One region of the Cellulosimicrobium sp. NPDC057127 genome, then DNA from elsewhere that is predicted to be linked to it. Evidence: predicted binding sites of a transcription regulator. Region 1 holds the regulator's gene; the other holds the start of a gene.
The links. Region 1 encodes HrcA, which represses chaperone genes, less so after heat shock. Its sites were predicted from a motif close to TTNGCACTCGNNNNNNNCGAGTGCNAA; they were not measured.
Positions count from the first base shown of each region.

Region 2: groES (co-chaperone GroES) is a predicted target of HrcA. The motif match lies at 2,431-2,457, and genes of this name have one in related genera.

Region 1 is NZ_JBHUUP010000014.1:75,866-83,234, forward strand. It holds gene ACFTZA_RS13960 (hypothetical protein) at 1-576, shown strand, start outside; gene ACFTZA_RS13965 (DUF3097 domain-containing protein) at 583-1,449, opposite strand; gene ACFTZA_RS13970 (MFS transporter) at 1,528-2,973, shown strand; gene hrcA (heat-inducible transcriptional repressor HrcA) at 3,065-4,081, shown strand; gene dnaJ (molecular chaperone DnaJ) at 4,176-5,300, shown strand; gene ACFTZA_RS13985 (16S rRNA (uracil(1498)-N(3))-methyltransferase) at 5,329-6,111, shown strand; gene ACFTZA_RS13990 (HIT domain-containing protein) at 6,160-6,516, shown strand; gene ACFTZA_RS13995 (PhoH family protein) at 6,645-7,369, shown strand, end outside.
Region 2 is NZ_JBHUUP010000005.1:162,711-170,079, forward strand. It holds gene ACFTZA_RS07005 (glutamate--cysteine ligase) at 1-1,077, opposite strand, end outside; gene ACFTZA_RS07010 (SAM-dependent methyltransferase) at 1,086-2,372, opposite strand; gene groES (co-chaperone GroES) at 2,598-2,891, shown strand; gene ACFTZA_RS07020 (WhiB family transcriptional regulator) at 2,968-3,258, opposite strand; gene ACFTZA_RS07025 (MerR family transcriptional regulator) at 3,602-4,687, shown strand; gene guaB (IMP dehydrogenase) at 4,787-6,316, shown strand; gene ACFTZA_RS07035 (exonuclease domain-containing protein) at 6,335-7,042, opposite strand; gene ACFTZA_RS07040 (GuaB3 family IMP dehydrogenase-related protein) at 7,122-7,369, shown strand, end outside.

The DNA of each region.
Region 1 (7,369 bases):
TTCCTCGCGGTCAACATCGGGTGGAACCTCGTGACGGGCGGCTTCACCCGGCTCCGCGAGACCGTCGACGACAACGGCGCGAGCCTCGCCGCCGTGACCGGCCTCGCCCTCACGAGCATGGTCCTGTCGGTCGTGGGGGCCGTCGTCGGCTACCTCGTCACGGCGTTCTTCACGCGCGGCGCGCTCGACGAGACGACGGGCCGCCGCCCCGACCTCGCGGCGTTCTTCCGCATCTCCAACGTGCTCCACGTGGTGCTCGCGGCGGTGCTCGTCACGATCCTCACCACGGTCGGGCTGCTGCTGTGCATCGTGCCGGGGCTCGCCGTGATCGTGTTCTCCACGTTCGTCTACAACGTCACGCTCGACCGCGGGCAGGACGCGATCAGCGCGATCCGCACGAGCTGGTCGCTGGTGGCGAAGAGCTTCGGCGCGGTGCTCCTGCTGCTGCTGACGCTGCTCGGCATCAACGTCCTGGGCGCCATCCCGCTGGGCCTGGGCCTGTTCGTCACGATCCCGCTGTCCTATGTCGCGGTCGCCTTCGCCTACCGGCGCCTCGTGGGCGAGGTGCCGGCCTGACGCCCGTCAGTCCTGCGGGGCGGTGACGAAGTCGATGAGCTCCTCGACACGCCCGAGCAGCGACGGCTCGAGGTCGGCGTAGGTCCGCACGGTCCCGAGGATGCGCTGCCACGCGCGCGCGACGTCGGCCTGCGACGCGGCGGGCCACCCGAGCTCGCGCAGGATGCCGCGCTTCCACTCGGTGCCGCGCTCGATGACGGGCCACCGGTCGAGCCCGACGCGCGCCGGCTTGACCGCCTGCCACACGTCGACGTACGGGTGGCCCAGCACGAGGACGGTGCCGCCGGGCACGGTCCGCAGCGCCGCGTCGGCGATCCGCTGCTCCTTGCTGCCCGGGACGAGGTGGTCGACGAGCACCCCGACGCGCCGCTGGGGTGTCGGGGCGAACTCGGCGAGGGCGTCCGCCAGGTTGTCGACACCCTCGAGGAGCTCGACGACGACCCCCTCGACGCGCAGGTCGTCGCCCCAGACCTTCTCGACGAGCTCGGCGTCGTGCTTGCCCTCGACCCAGATGCGGCTGCCGCGGGCGACGCGTGCCCGCTGCCCGGCGACGGCCCGCGACCCGGACGCGGTGCGTCCGGGCGCCGCGGGGGCGCGCGACGTCACCGGCGGCGTCAGCTCCACCGGGGAGCCGTCGACCCAGAACCCGGGCCCGAGCGGGAAGGACCGCGTGCGGCCGCGCCGGTCCTCCAGGACCACCACGTGCATGCCGCCGGACTTCTCCACGCGCACGACGGCGCCCACCCACCCGGACTGCACCTCCTCGACGACGAGGCCGCGCTCCGCCGCCTGCGGGCGGGAGACGGGGCGGGCGCGGTGGTGGGCGGCGGCGGGCCCGCCGAGGACGTCGGAGCCGTAGCGGTCGAGGGACACGGCCACACCCTAGGTTCGCCGCGCACGACGCGCCCGCAACGACGCGCGCACGGTGTCGCCGGGTGGTAGGACGGACCGGTGACGGACACCCCGGGCGGAGAACCGCAGCGCTGGCACGTCCTGTGGGTGTGCCTCGCCGTGGGCTTCGTGACCACCCTCGACGTCTCCATCGTCAACGTCGCCCTGCCCTCGATCGAGTCGTCGCTCGACGCCGGCCCCACCGAGCTCCAGCTCGTCGTCGCCGGGTACACCCTCGCGTTCGGGCTGGCGCTCGTGCCGGCCGGACGTCTGGGCGACGCCGGCGGTCGCCGGCGGCTGTTCATCGCCGGGCTGGTCGGTTTCGCGCTCTTCAGCCTCGCGTCGGGCGTCGCGCCGGACGGCACGCTCCTGGGCGTCGCGCGCCTCTTCCAGGGCGTCAGCGCCGGCCTGCTGAACCCGCAGGTGGTCGGCCTCATCCAGCAGCTGTTCTCGGGGGCCGAGCGCGGACGGGCCTTCGGGCTCTTCGGCGCGACGATCGGCGTCTCGACGGCGCTCGGTCCCGTCCTCGGCGGCGTCATCATCGCGCTCGCGGGGCCGGAGGACGGATGGCGCTGGGTGTTCCTCGTCAACATCCCGGTGATCGCCGTCCTGCTGCCGTTCGCCTGGCGGCTCGTCCCCGCCCCGGTGGTCCGGCACGGGCCGCGCCGTCTCGACGTGGTGGGCCTCGTGCTGCTCGGGCTCGCGACCGTGGGGCTCATGCTCCCGTTCGTCACGACGACCGGCGTCGACGACGACCCGGCGCGCTGGTGGTGGCTGGCGCTCGGCGTCGGGGGCGCGGGCGTCGCCGCGGTCTGGGAGCGGCGCTACCAGCGGCGCGTCGGCGCCGCTGTGCTCGACCCGCAGGTGCTCGGGCTGTCGTCGTTCCGCAACGGGGCGCTGCTCGGCACCGCGTACTTCGCGGGCTTCACGGGCATCTTCCTCGTCGTCACGCTGCACCTGCAGGACGACGTGGGCTACTCGCCGCTCCAGGCGGGGCTCGTCGGCACGCCGTTCGCGGTCGCCTCCGGGGTCTCGGCGTGGCTGTCGGGCCGTGCGGTGGCGCGCTGGGGGCGCCCGCTCGTCGTCCTCGGTCTCGGCCTCGTGCTCGCGGGGACGGCGGCCGCGGACGTGCTCGTGCGCACGCTCGGCGACCGGCCGGAGGTCGTGGGGCCGGCGCTGGCAGGGGCGCTCCTCGTCGCCGGCGCGGGCAGCGGCATGGTGATCGCCCCGAACCAGACCCTCGCCCTGGCGCACGTCCCGGTCGGGAGCGCGGGCGTGGCGGGCAGCATGATCCAGGTGGGGCAGCGCGTGGGCTCGGCCGTGGGCGTCTCGGTCATCCTGTCCGTCTACTACGGCGGCCTGGCGAGCGGCGCGGACGGCGCGGCGGCGTCGGGCCGCGCGATGCTCGTGACGATCGGCTTCGTCGCGGTGGCGCTCGTCGTCGGCGTGGTCGACCTGCGTTCGCGGCGAGCGGAGGGACGCGGCGAGCCCGCGGCGGACGCGTAGGATTAGCACTCGGGGTTCGAGAGTGCCGAACCCGCCCCGACCGCTGCCGGCGCCGCGCGCAGGTCGGGCACGCCAGACGCGGGAGGTGGACGTGAGCGACGAACGGCGGCTCGAGGTCCTGCGAGCGATCGTGGAGGACTACGTCCTCACGCGCGAGCCCGTGGGGTCGCGCGTGCTCACCGAGCGTCACGACCTCGGCGTCTCGCCCGCGACCATCCGCAACGACATGGCCGCGCTCGAGGACGCCGGGTACATCGCCCAGCCGCACACGTCGGCGGGGCGCGTCCCGACGGACAAGGGCTACCGCCTGTTCGTCGACCGGCTCTCGAGCGTCAAGCCGCTCTCGGCGCCGGAGAAGCGCGCCATCGAGACCTTCCTCTCGGAGGGGTTGGACCTCGACGACGTCATCGCGCGCGCCGGCCGCCTGCTCGCCCACCTGACGGGTCAGGTCGCCGTCGTGCAGTACCCGTCGCTGCGGCGCTCCGGTCTGCGCCACCTCGAGCTCGTCCCGCTCGGCGCCGCGCGCCTGCTCGTCGTCATCATCACGGACACGGGGCGCGTCGAGCAGCGCACCCTGGAGGTCGCGAACGTGCCGGACGAGGGGACGCTCGCGCAGGTCCGCGCACGGCTCAACGCGGCCGCGGCCGGCAAGCGGCTGGCCGACCTCACGCCCGGGTTCGCCCACGTCGCGGACGCCTTCCGACCCGAGGACGCCCCGCTCGTGCGCGCCGTGGGCGACCTCGTGGCCCAGACGCTCGCCGAGGAGAGCGAGGAGCGCCTCGTCCTCGCCGGCACCGCGAACCTCGCGCGCGCCGGCATGCGGTTCGAGCACGCGCTGCGCCCCGTCCTCGAGGCGCTCGAGGAGCAGGTCGTCCTGCTCGGGTTGCTCACCGAGATGGCCGCGGACTCCGGCGTGAGCGTCCGCATCGGCCACGAGACCCAGCTCGAGGGGCTGGCGGAGACGTCCGTCGTGACGACGGGCTACGGTAACGACGGCGACACGGTGGCCCTGGTCGGCTCGATCGGCCCCACGCGCATGGACTACCCGGGGACCATCGCCGCGGTGCGTGCCGTCGCCCGGTACCTGTCGCGGGTCCTCGGCACGTGACGCGCCGTCCCGTCCCCGCCCCCGCGAGCGACCCCACGACCACCGACCACGCCGGGACCGCGTCCCGGCGTCCGGCACCAGCAGAGAGTGACGTGTGAGCGACTACTACGAGATCCTCGGCGTGGCCCGCGACGCCAGCCCGGAGCAGATCAAGAAGGCGTACCGCAAGCTCGCCCGCGAGCTGCACCCCGACGTCGCGGGGGAGGACGCGGGCGACCGGTTCAAGGACGTCGCGCGCGCCTACGAGGTGCTGTCGAACCCTGAGAAGCGCCAGCAGTACGACCTGGGCGTCGACCCGAGCGGCCCGGGCGGCGGCGCGGGCGGCCCCATGGGCGGCGGGTTCGGCTTCCAGGACATCTTCGAGACGTTCTTCGGCGGCGGCCAGGCGCAGCAGGGGCCCATCCCGCGCGCGCGGCGCGGCCAGGACGCGCTCGTGCGCCTCGACATCGAGCTCGCGGAGGCGACGTTCGGCGCCCGTCGCGAGCTCCAGGTCGACACGGCCGTGGTCTGCGGCACGTGCGGCGGCACCTGCTGCCGCCCCGGCACGTCGCCGCGCACGTGCGACGTCTGCCACGGCCGCGGCACCGTCCAGCGCGTCGCCCGCTCCTTCCTCGGCCAGGTCATGACGAGCGCCCCGTGCGCCGCGTGCCAGGGCTTCGGGACCGTCATCCCCGAGCCGTGCGCCGAGTGCTCCGGCGAGGGCCGGGTGCGCAGCCGCCGCACGATCAACGTGACCGTGCCCGCGGGCGTCGACACGGGGACGCGCATCAAGCTCACCGCGCAGGGCGAGGTCGGCCCGGCCGGCGGCCCGGCGGGCGACCTGTACGTCGAGATCCGCGAGCGCAGCCACGACACGTTCGTGCGCCGCGGCGACGACCTGCACTGCACCCTCCAGGTGCCGATGACGGCTGCGGCGCTCGGCACCATGCTCGAGCTCGAGACGCTCGACGGGCTCCAGGAGATCGACCTGCGGCCGGGCACCCAGCCCGGGCAGATCGTCACGCTGAAGAACCTGGGCGTCGGGCACCTGCACGCCGGTGGGCGCGGCGACCTCAACGTGCACATCGAGGTCCAGGTGCCGACCGCGCTCGACGAGGAGCAGGAGGGCCTGCTGCGCTCGCTCGCGTCGCTGCGCGGCGAGGAGCGGCCGGAGCCCCGGCTCGCGGCCGCGCACCCCGGCGTCTTCTCGCGCCTGCGCGACAAGCTGTCCGGGCGCTGAGGGGAGCAGCCGTGCGGGAGTGGCACCGGTGAGCGCGCCCGTCTTCCTCGCCGAGACCGGGGTCGACCACGTCGTGGCCGGCGACCGGTACGTGCTCGACGGCGCCGAGGGGCGCCACGCGGGCGTCGTGCAGCGCAGGGGCCGCGGCGAGCGGGTGGACGTGGTCGACGGCGAGGGCCTACGCCTGCGCTGCGTCGTCGAGGAGGCGGACGCGGGGCGCGTGACGCTCCTCGTCCAGGAGGTCGACCGCGACCCGGCGCCCGGCGTCGTCGTGACGCTCGTGCAGGCGCTCGCGAAGGGCGACCGCGACGAGATGGCGATCGAGGCGGCCACCGAGGTGGGCGTCGACGCCGTCGTGCCGTGGCAGGCGGAGCGCTCGGTCGTGGTGTGGCGCGGGGAGCGCGCCGCGAGGTCGCGGGCCCGCTGGCTCGGGACCGTGCGGACGGCGACGAAGCAGGCGCGCCGTGCGCGGCTGCCGCGGGTGGACCTCCCGGTGGACTCGCGGGGTCTCGCGGAGCGGACCGGCGCCGTGGTCGCCGCGGGCGGGCGGGCGATCGTCCTGCACGAGGAGGCGACGACGGCGCTCGCCGACGTGCCGCTGCCGGAACCCGGACCGGCGGGCAGCGCGCCGGAGGTGCTCGTCGTCGTCGGACCGGAGGGCGGGATCTCCGAGCGCGAGCTGGAGGCCCTCACGGGGGCGGGTGCCGTCGCCGCGCGGCTCGGGCCGCACGTGCTGCGCACCTCGACGGCGGGACCGGTCGCGATCGCGCTGCTCGCGCAGCGGCTCGGCCGGTGGGGCGTCGACGACTGAGGTCCCGGTCCCGGGCGGCGCGGCGGCCCGTGCACTAGCCTCGGGCGCATGACGAGCACGGGCGCCTCCACCGACTGTCTGTTCTGCCGCATCGTCGCGGGCGAGCTCCCCGCGGACGTCGTCGCGACCAGCGAGCGATCGATCGCGTTCCGGGACATCGACCCGCAGGCGCCGGTGCACGTCCTCGTCGTGCCGCGCGACCACCACGGCGACATCGCGCAGCTCGCGGCCGCCGACCCCGAGCTGCTCAGCGACGTCGTGGCGCTCGCGGACGAGGTCGCGGGCGAGCTCGCCGACGGGCAGTTCCGGCTCATCTTCAACTCCGGGCCCCGTGCGGGGCAGAGCGTGTTCCACGTGCACGGCCACGTGATCGCCGGCACCGAGCTGGGCTGGTCGCCGGCCTGAGCGCCGCCGACCGCGCGAGTCTGCGCCCTGCGTGAAAGGACGTGTCCGGCCACCGGCGGCTCGGTACGATGGTGGTGCCCACGGCATCCACGGCCCGAACGAAGGAGCGCGACGGCGCAAGCCGGCTCATGACATCCCTCCCACGAGACACCGCACCCGACGCCGCCCGCGCGGGCGGTCGTGCTCCCGAGCACCGGGTCGAGCACCGCATCGTCATCCCGGGTCACGTGCCGATGGTCGCGCTCCTCGGCAGCGGCGACTCCGTGCTCCGCGCCGTCGAGGACGGGTTCCCGTCCGTGGACGTGCACGTGCGCGGCAACGAGATCTCCGTGACGGGCGCCGCCGGCGAGGTGGCGCTCGCGTCGCGGCTGCTGGACGAGCTGCTCGAGGTCGTCGAGGCCGGGACGCAGCTCACCGCCGACGTCGTGCGCCGGTCGATCGGGATGCTCACCGCGGCCACCTCGTCCCGCCCCGCCGAGGTGCTGACGTTCAACATCCTGTCCAGCCGCGGCCGCACGATCCGCCCCAAGACGGTGGGCCAGAAGCACTACGTCGACGCGATCGACGCGAACACCATCACGTTCGGCATCGGGCCGGCGGGCACGGGCAAGACGTACCTCGCCATGGCCAAGGCCGTGCAGGCGCTGCAGTCCAAGCAGGTCAACCGCATCATCCTCACGCGCCCCGCCGTCGAGGCGGGAGAGCGGCTGGGGTTCCTGCCGGGCTCGCTCACGGAGAAGATCGACCCGTACCTGCGGCCGCTGTACGACGCGCTGCACGACATGATCGACCCCGACTCGATCCCCAAGCTGATCGAGGCCGGGACCATCGAGGTCGCCCCGCTGGCGTTCAT
Region 2 (7,369 bases), on a different contig from region 1:
CCGCTGGTACGACGCGCCGCGCCGCAGGATGGTCCGCACGCCGGCGAGCTCGTCCAGGCACCCGAGCCGGGCCGCGACCGGCTCCAGCTCGACGAGCAGGCGTCCGACCGCGTCGGTGACGAGCTCCTCGTTCCCGGCGCTGTCGACGATGACGATCGCGTCCATGCCGTAGCGCGCCGAGCGCCACTTGTTCTCCTGGGCGAACCACGGGGGGAGCGTCGGGAGCTCGCGCCCCTCGTCGAGCATCGTGGAGAAGTGCTCGACGAGGCAGTGCGTGAGCGCGGCGAGCGCGAGGAGCTCGGTGATGTTGGTGGTGCCGTCGCAGATCCGCGTCTCGAGGGTGCCGAACCGGGGCGCGGGGCGCAGGTCCCAGCGCACCTCGGTGAAGTCGTCGATGACGCCGGTGTGCACCATGTCGGCGACGTAGCCCTCGAGGTCGGTCCACCGCTCGAACTGGAACGGGAGCCCGGCGGTGGGCAGCTGCTGGAACATGAGCGCGCGGTTGGACGCGTAGCCGGTGTCCTTGCCGCCCCAGAAGGGCGAGCTCGCGGACAGCGACTGCAGGTGTGCGAAGCACGTGAGCATGGCGCGCTGGATCGGCAGCACCTTCTCGCGGTCCTCGATGCCGACGTGCACGTGCACCCCGTAGATGAGCATCTGCCGGCCCCACCACTGCGTGCGGTCGATGAGCGTGGTGTACCGCTGCTTGTCGGTCACCTTCTGCTGCGCCCAGCGTGCGAACGGGTGCGTCCCTGCGCACATGAGCTCGACGCGCAGCGGGTCGGTGACCGCGCGGATCTCCTCGATCGAGCGTTCGAGGTCGCGGCCGGCCTCGCCGACGGTGCGGCACACGCCGCTGACGACCTCGACCGTGTTGAGCAGCAGCTCCTGCTTGATGGACGGGTGCTCGCCGCCGCCGGCGGGCCGCACGGCGTCGAGCACGGTCTGCGCGACCTGTCGCAGGTCGCCGGAGTCCGCGTCGACGAGCGCCAGCTCCCACTCGAGCCCCACGCTCGAGCGTTCGGACCGCGCGAAGGGGATCGCCGCGCTGGTGCGGCTTCCCGTCCCGGTGCCCATCGGCGCGCTCACCCGCGAGGGTCCGCGCCGTCGGGGCGGGCGACGGAGGGCGCACGGTCGAGCGGCTCCACCACCAGCGCGCGCTGGCGTCCGGCGACGCGCGTGAGCACGAGGGTCGCCTCGGCGTCGCCTGCCAGCGCGAGCTGCTTGCGCAGCAGCTCGGGCGTCACGGCCGTGCCGCGCTTCTTGATCGTCACGCGCCCGACGCCGCGCTCGCGCAGGTAGGCGCGCAGGCGCTTGAGGCCGAACGGGAGGTCGTCGAGCACGCGGTAGCCGCGCGCGATCCCGGCGGCGAGGCCGTCGTCCTCCACGGCCGCGGGCGAGTCCGTGGTCACGTACGCGATCGTGCGGTCCAGCAGCCGCCCGCCCAGGGCGGCGGCCGCCGGTCCGACGAGACCGGCGCGGATGACCGCGCCGTCCGGTTCGTAGAGGTAGCGGCCGACGGCGCCAACGTCGGGGACGACGTCGTCGTCGCCCGGGCGGTGGGCGAGCCGGTGGCTCGTCGTGCGCTGCGTCCCGTCCGGGGACGTGCTCGTGGTGAGGACGAGCGCGGTGCGGCCGGGACCGGCGGGTGCGAGCGGCCCGAACCACAGGCCGGCCTCGACGACGTCGCCGTCGACGGAGACCCACTCGGTCTCCGCGTCGGCCGGGAGGCCGTCGTGCGAGATGCCGGGCCCGACCTTGATCCCCACGGCCGGCACGCGGTCGCGCAGCGCCCAGACGTCGTCGAGCGGGGGCGCGTAGGCGCGCGGGTCGAAGACGCGGGACCCGGAGCGGGTGCGGCGGGCCGGGTCGGCGTAGATCCCGTCGACGCCCTCGGCGGCGAGGTCGAGCGCGAGGCCGTCGCCGTGCCGCACCTCGGCCTCGGGGAAGTGCCGCAGGTTGACCGTCGCCACGGCGGCGGTGAGCTCGTCGACGTCGGTGGCGAGGACGCGCAGGCCGGTGCCCGCGAACGCGAGCGCGTCCGCGCCGATGCCGCACGTGAGGTCGGCCACGCGGGTGCTGCCCGCGTCGAGGTAGCGCTGCGCGTGGAGGCCGGCGACGACGAGCCGGGTGGCCTGCTCGAGCCCCGCCTGGGTGAACAGCATGCCGTCGGCGAAGTCGCCGAACTTGGCGCGGGCCGCCGCCCGCAGGCGTGACTGCGTGAGCGCCGCGGCGGCGAGGTCGGGGTCGACGCCCTTGGCCCGGAGGCCGGCCGCGAGCACGAGGGCCTGACGTTCTTCGTAGGGCGGCAGCGCACCGAGCAGGGCCCAGCCCTCGGGGCTGAGCAGCTTGGTCAGGGCCGTGGCGTCCATGCTCTCGATCCTTCCACGGGAGGTGGCGACGACGCGCGCGGCGCCAGGCACGGTGTCGTTGGCACTCGCCTTGACCGAGTGCTAACCGGGTCATAGATTGGGCAGCGGTCGTCCTGGTCCTCGGGCCGGCGACCCGTGAGCGTCCTGCCGGCCGGCACCCGCGACGACGGCCGACGGCGCTCGACCCATCCGTTGCAGTTCTCACCGCGAAAGGGGAGGTCCGACGTGTCGGTCCCCATCAAGCCGCTCGAGGACCGGATCGTCGTGAAGGCCCTCGAGGCCGAGACCACGACCGCATCCGGCCTGGTCATCCCGGACACCGCCAAGGAGAAGCCCCAGGAGGGCGAGGTCCTGGCCGTCGGTCCGGGCCGTGTCGACGACAACGGCAACCGCGTCCCGCTGGACGTGACGGTCGGCGACAAGGTCATCTACAGCAAGTACGGCGGCACCGAGGTCAAGTACGGCGGCGAGGACTACCTCGTCCTGTCCGCGCGCGACATCCTCGCCGTGGTGGTCTGAGCCACCCGCTGCACCACGAAGCCCCGTGACCCTGTGGGTCACGGGGCTTCGTCGTCTCGGGCTCGGTGCGGACGGCTCAGACGGCGCTGCGGGCGCGCTCGGCGAGGATCGCGGAGCGCTCGTCCTCGCTCAGGCCGCCCCACACGCCGTACGGCTCGCGCACGCGCAGCGAGGCCTCGCGGCACTCCATCATCACGGGGCAGCCGTGACAGATCGCCTTCGCCGCCTCGGCGCGACGTCGGCGGGTCGAGCCGCGCTCGCCCTCGGGGTGGAAGAACAACGTGTCGTCGGCGTCGCGGCACGAACCCTGGTACTGCCATTCCCAGAGTTCCATGACCGGACCGGGGAGCCTCGAGATCTCTGCCATGCCGAACAACGTACAAGCGATGCACAAGTTGTTCAAGCCCTGGTCGTCGAGACTCTCGCGATGACGGCCGGACGCGGATCGTTGCGGCCTATCGCGCCGAGCTTCGACGGATCGCGCCGGGATGCGGGCGGATCGGTCCAGGACAGGATGGTGGTCGCCACGGATCGGCGGCTGTCGCGCCCGGTGGCGCGTTTGCTCGAGATATGAACAAACCGTGCACAGCGCCTGGCGCGCTGCAGGTCACGGTCTGACGAGGCAGGTGGCGAGACCGGAGAGGGGTCGGCAGAATCGATGCATGACCTCCGTGCGGTCCGCCCCTGGTCCTGAGGGAGCCCGACCGACCATGACGTACAGCCCCGGCCTCGCCGTCGCCGTCGTCGCGCGTCGGCTCGGTGTCGCCCCCGCGACGCTGCGTACCTGGGACCGTCGTTACGGTCTCGGTCCGTCCGAGCACCGAGCGGGTTCCCACCGCCGGTACACCGAGGACGACGTCGCCCGTCTCGTCATCATGCGCCGGCTCACGCTGGACGGCGTCGCACCGTCCGACGCCGCACGGGCGGCGCTCGAGGCGGACGGCGAGGAGCTCGCCGCCCACCGCGGGACCGTGACGTTCGACATGGACGCCGACGGTCAGGAGGACGGCCCGGACGAGCTGCGGGCCGAGGACGACGCCGTCCACCCGGGCGAACAGGCCTCCGGCCGTCCGTTCCTGCGCGCCGTCCCCGGGGGCGAGCAGGGCGGTGGCCCCGCGCCGCGCGCCGTCGGGACCCGAGACCCTCGCCCGACCATCGTGTCGGACGTGGTGGACGCCGCCATCGCCTACGACCAGCGCACGTGCGACCGGCTGCTGCGCATCCCGTCGGGCGACGACCCGGCGGCGTGGTGGTCGGACCTCGTCGAGCCGGCGCTGGAACGGCTGGCGGAGCGGACCGTGCTCGCCGGCCCGGGCGAGGTGCCGGAGATCGTCCTCGCCAACGCCACGCTCGGCGCGCTGCGCGAGCACACGCAGGCGCGCGAGGAGGCGGTCGTGGCCGCCGGGGGACCTCCGCCGAACCACCCGAGCCGCATGCGGCGCATCGTCCTCGTCTTCGCGGCGCCGGACGAGCCGCTGCCGCTCGCGGCGCACGCGCTCGCGGCCTCCCTCGGGGCGCACGGCGCGATGGCCCGGATCGTCACCGGACCGGCCAACGTCCACCGCACGCTCGAGCTCGTGACGATGGTCCGCCCCGCGGCGGTCGCGATGGTGACGACGCAGGCGCGGCCCGACCTCGGCATCATCCACGCGGCGTTCGACGCCAACCCGGAGCTGCCCATGTTCGTCGGGCTGCCCAGCGACGACGTCGCCGGCGAGCTCCCGCTCGCGACGACGGTCCACCGCGTGCGCAGCTTCACCGGCCTCCTCCACGAGCTGCTCGCCGTCGTGCGCTGACCGTCCGCCCGCGGTCCCCGCCCGCGGGTCACGGCCGGCGGCCGGGGCCCGGGGAGGGCCCCGGGCGCGGCGTAGACTCGCCGTGTGACCGCCTCGCCCGTGCCCTCCGGTTCCACGCCCGCCCCGACGCCCGATCACGACCCGTTCGGCTTCGTCGGGCTGACCTACGACGACGTGCTGCTCCAGCCCGGGTACTCGGACCTGGCGCCGTCGGAGATCGACACGACGACACGCCTGACGCGGGAGATCTCCATCCGGGTGCCGCTCGTGTCCGCGGCCATGGACACGGTCACCGAGTCGCGCATGGCGATCGCGATGGCGCGCCAGGGCGGCATCGGCGTGCTGCACCGCAACCTCTCGATCGAGGACCAGGCGTACCAGGTCGACCTCGTCAAGCGCACCCAGACCGGGATCATCTCCAACCCGGTGACGATCGGCCCGGACGTGACGCTCGAGGAGCTCGACAAGAAGGCGGGGGAGTACCGCATCTCCGGCTTCCCGGTGCTCGACGCCGAGCAGCGGCTCGTCGGCATGGTGACCAACCGCGACCTGCGCTTCACGCCCGTCGCCGAGTGGGCGACGACGAAGGTCGACGAGGTCATGACGCGCCAGCCCCTCATCACCGGCGACGCCGGCATCTCGCGCGAGGAGGCGACCGCGCTCCTGCGGCGGCACAAGCTCGAGCGCCTGCCGCTCGTCGACGCCGACGGCCGCCTCGCCGGGCTCATCACCGTCAAGGACTTCGTGAAGTCCGAGCAGTTCCCGCAGGCGTCCAAGGACGGGCAGGGCCGCCTCCTCGTCGGTGCGGCGATCGGGTACTTCGGCGACGCGTGGGAGCGCGCGACGACCCTCATCGACGCCGGGGTCGACGTCCTCGTGGCCGACACGGCGCACGGCAACGTGCGCATGCTCATCGACATGGTGCGGCGCCTCAAGACCGACCCCGCCACGCGTGACGTCCAGGTCATCGGCGGCAACGTCGCGACGCGCGAGGGCGCCCAGGCGTTCGTCGACGCCGGGGCCGACGCGATCAAGGTCGGCGTCGGGCCGGGCTCGATCTGCACCACCCGCATCGTCACCGGTGTGGGCGTGCCGCAGGTGACCGCGGTCTACGAGGCCTCGCTCGCCGCGCGGCCCGCGGGCGTGCCCGTCATCGCCGACGGCGGCATGCGCCACTCCGGCGAGATCGGCAAGGCGCTCGTGGCCGGCGCGGAGTCCGTCATGCTCGGGTCGATGCTCGCGGGCACGGAGGAGTCGCCCGGCGAGACCATCCTCGTGAGCGGCAAGCAGTACAAGGCGTACCGCGGCATGGGCTCGATGGGTGCGATGTCCTCGCGCGGCAAGAAGTCGTACTCGAAGGACCGGTACTTCCAGGCCGAGGTCACGAGCGACGACATGATCGTGCCCGAGGGCGTCGAGGGCCAGGTGCCCTACAAGGGCACGCTCCAGGCCGTCGCGCACCAGCTCGTCGGCGGGCTGCACCAGACGATGTTCTACGTCGGCGCCCGGACCGTCCCCGAGCTGCAGGAGAAGGGGCGCTTCATCCGCATCACGTCGGCGTCGCTCAAGGAGAGCCACCCGCACGACGTGCAGGTCACCGCCGAGGCGCCGAACTACTCGGGGTTCTGAGCCACGAGCGGCCGCGGGTCAGACGGGCCAGCGGCCGTCCGCACCCGCCCCGACGTAGGGCCGCTCGCGCGTCCGCTCGTCGAGCTCGTCGACCCAGCGGCGGTGCGCGCCGACCTGGTGGTCGTGCAGGGCGTCGAGCGTCGTCGCGGCGAGGTGCGGGTGCGCACCGACCAGCGCGTCCAGCAGGTCGAGGGTGGCCAGGGCGTCGGTCTCGGCGGAGTGCAGCGGTGCCGGGGTGAGCACGCCGTAGTGCGCGCACAGGTCGGCGAGCCGCCGCTTGCCGTCACGCCCGGCGTCGCTGTCGCGGTCGAGCACGAGGGGGTCGAGGACGGGGCGGACGGGGCCGCCCAGCCGCTCGGGCAGGGTGGGCAGCCCGTGGCGTGCGAGCTCGACGTCGAGCAGCGTGAGGTCGAACGCCGCGTTGTACGCCACGACCGGCACCCCGGCCCGCTGGTGACCGGCGAGGAGCGCGGCGAGCTCCTCGAGCGCGGCACGCGGCGCGCGGCCGTGCGCCGCGGCGTGCGCGGTGGTGATGCCGTGAATCGCGGTCGCCTCGGCCGGGACGGCGACGCCGGGGTCCAGCAGCCAGGTCTGCACGGACGTCCGCGTCCCCGTGCCGGTCGGCTCGCGCAGCACCAGCGCCGCGGTGACGATGCGGTCCCGCTCGACGTCGAGCCCCGTGGTCTCCGTGTCGAACGCCACCAAGGGGCCGGTCCTCCAGGTCATGGCGCCACCCTGGCAGCGGCCACCCACACGCCGGGGGGCGGCGCGGCCCCGCCCGTCCGGCCGCCGGTAGGCTGGCCCGGTGAGCAACGAGATCGAGATCGGACGTGGCAAGCGCGGTCGGCGCGCGTTCTCCTTCGACGACATCGCGGTCGTGCCGTCGCGGCGCACGCGTGACCCGGAGGAGGTCTCGGTCGGCTGGCAGATCGACGCCTACCACTTCGACCTGCCCGTCCTCGCGGCGCCCATGGACTCCGTGATGAGCCCCGCGACGGCGGTCGCGCTCGGCAACCACGGCGGTCTGGGGGTCCTCGACCTCGAGGGGCTGTG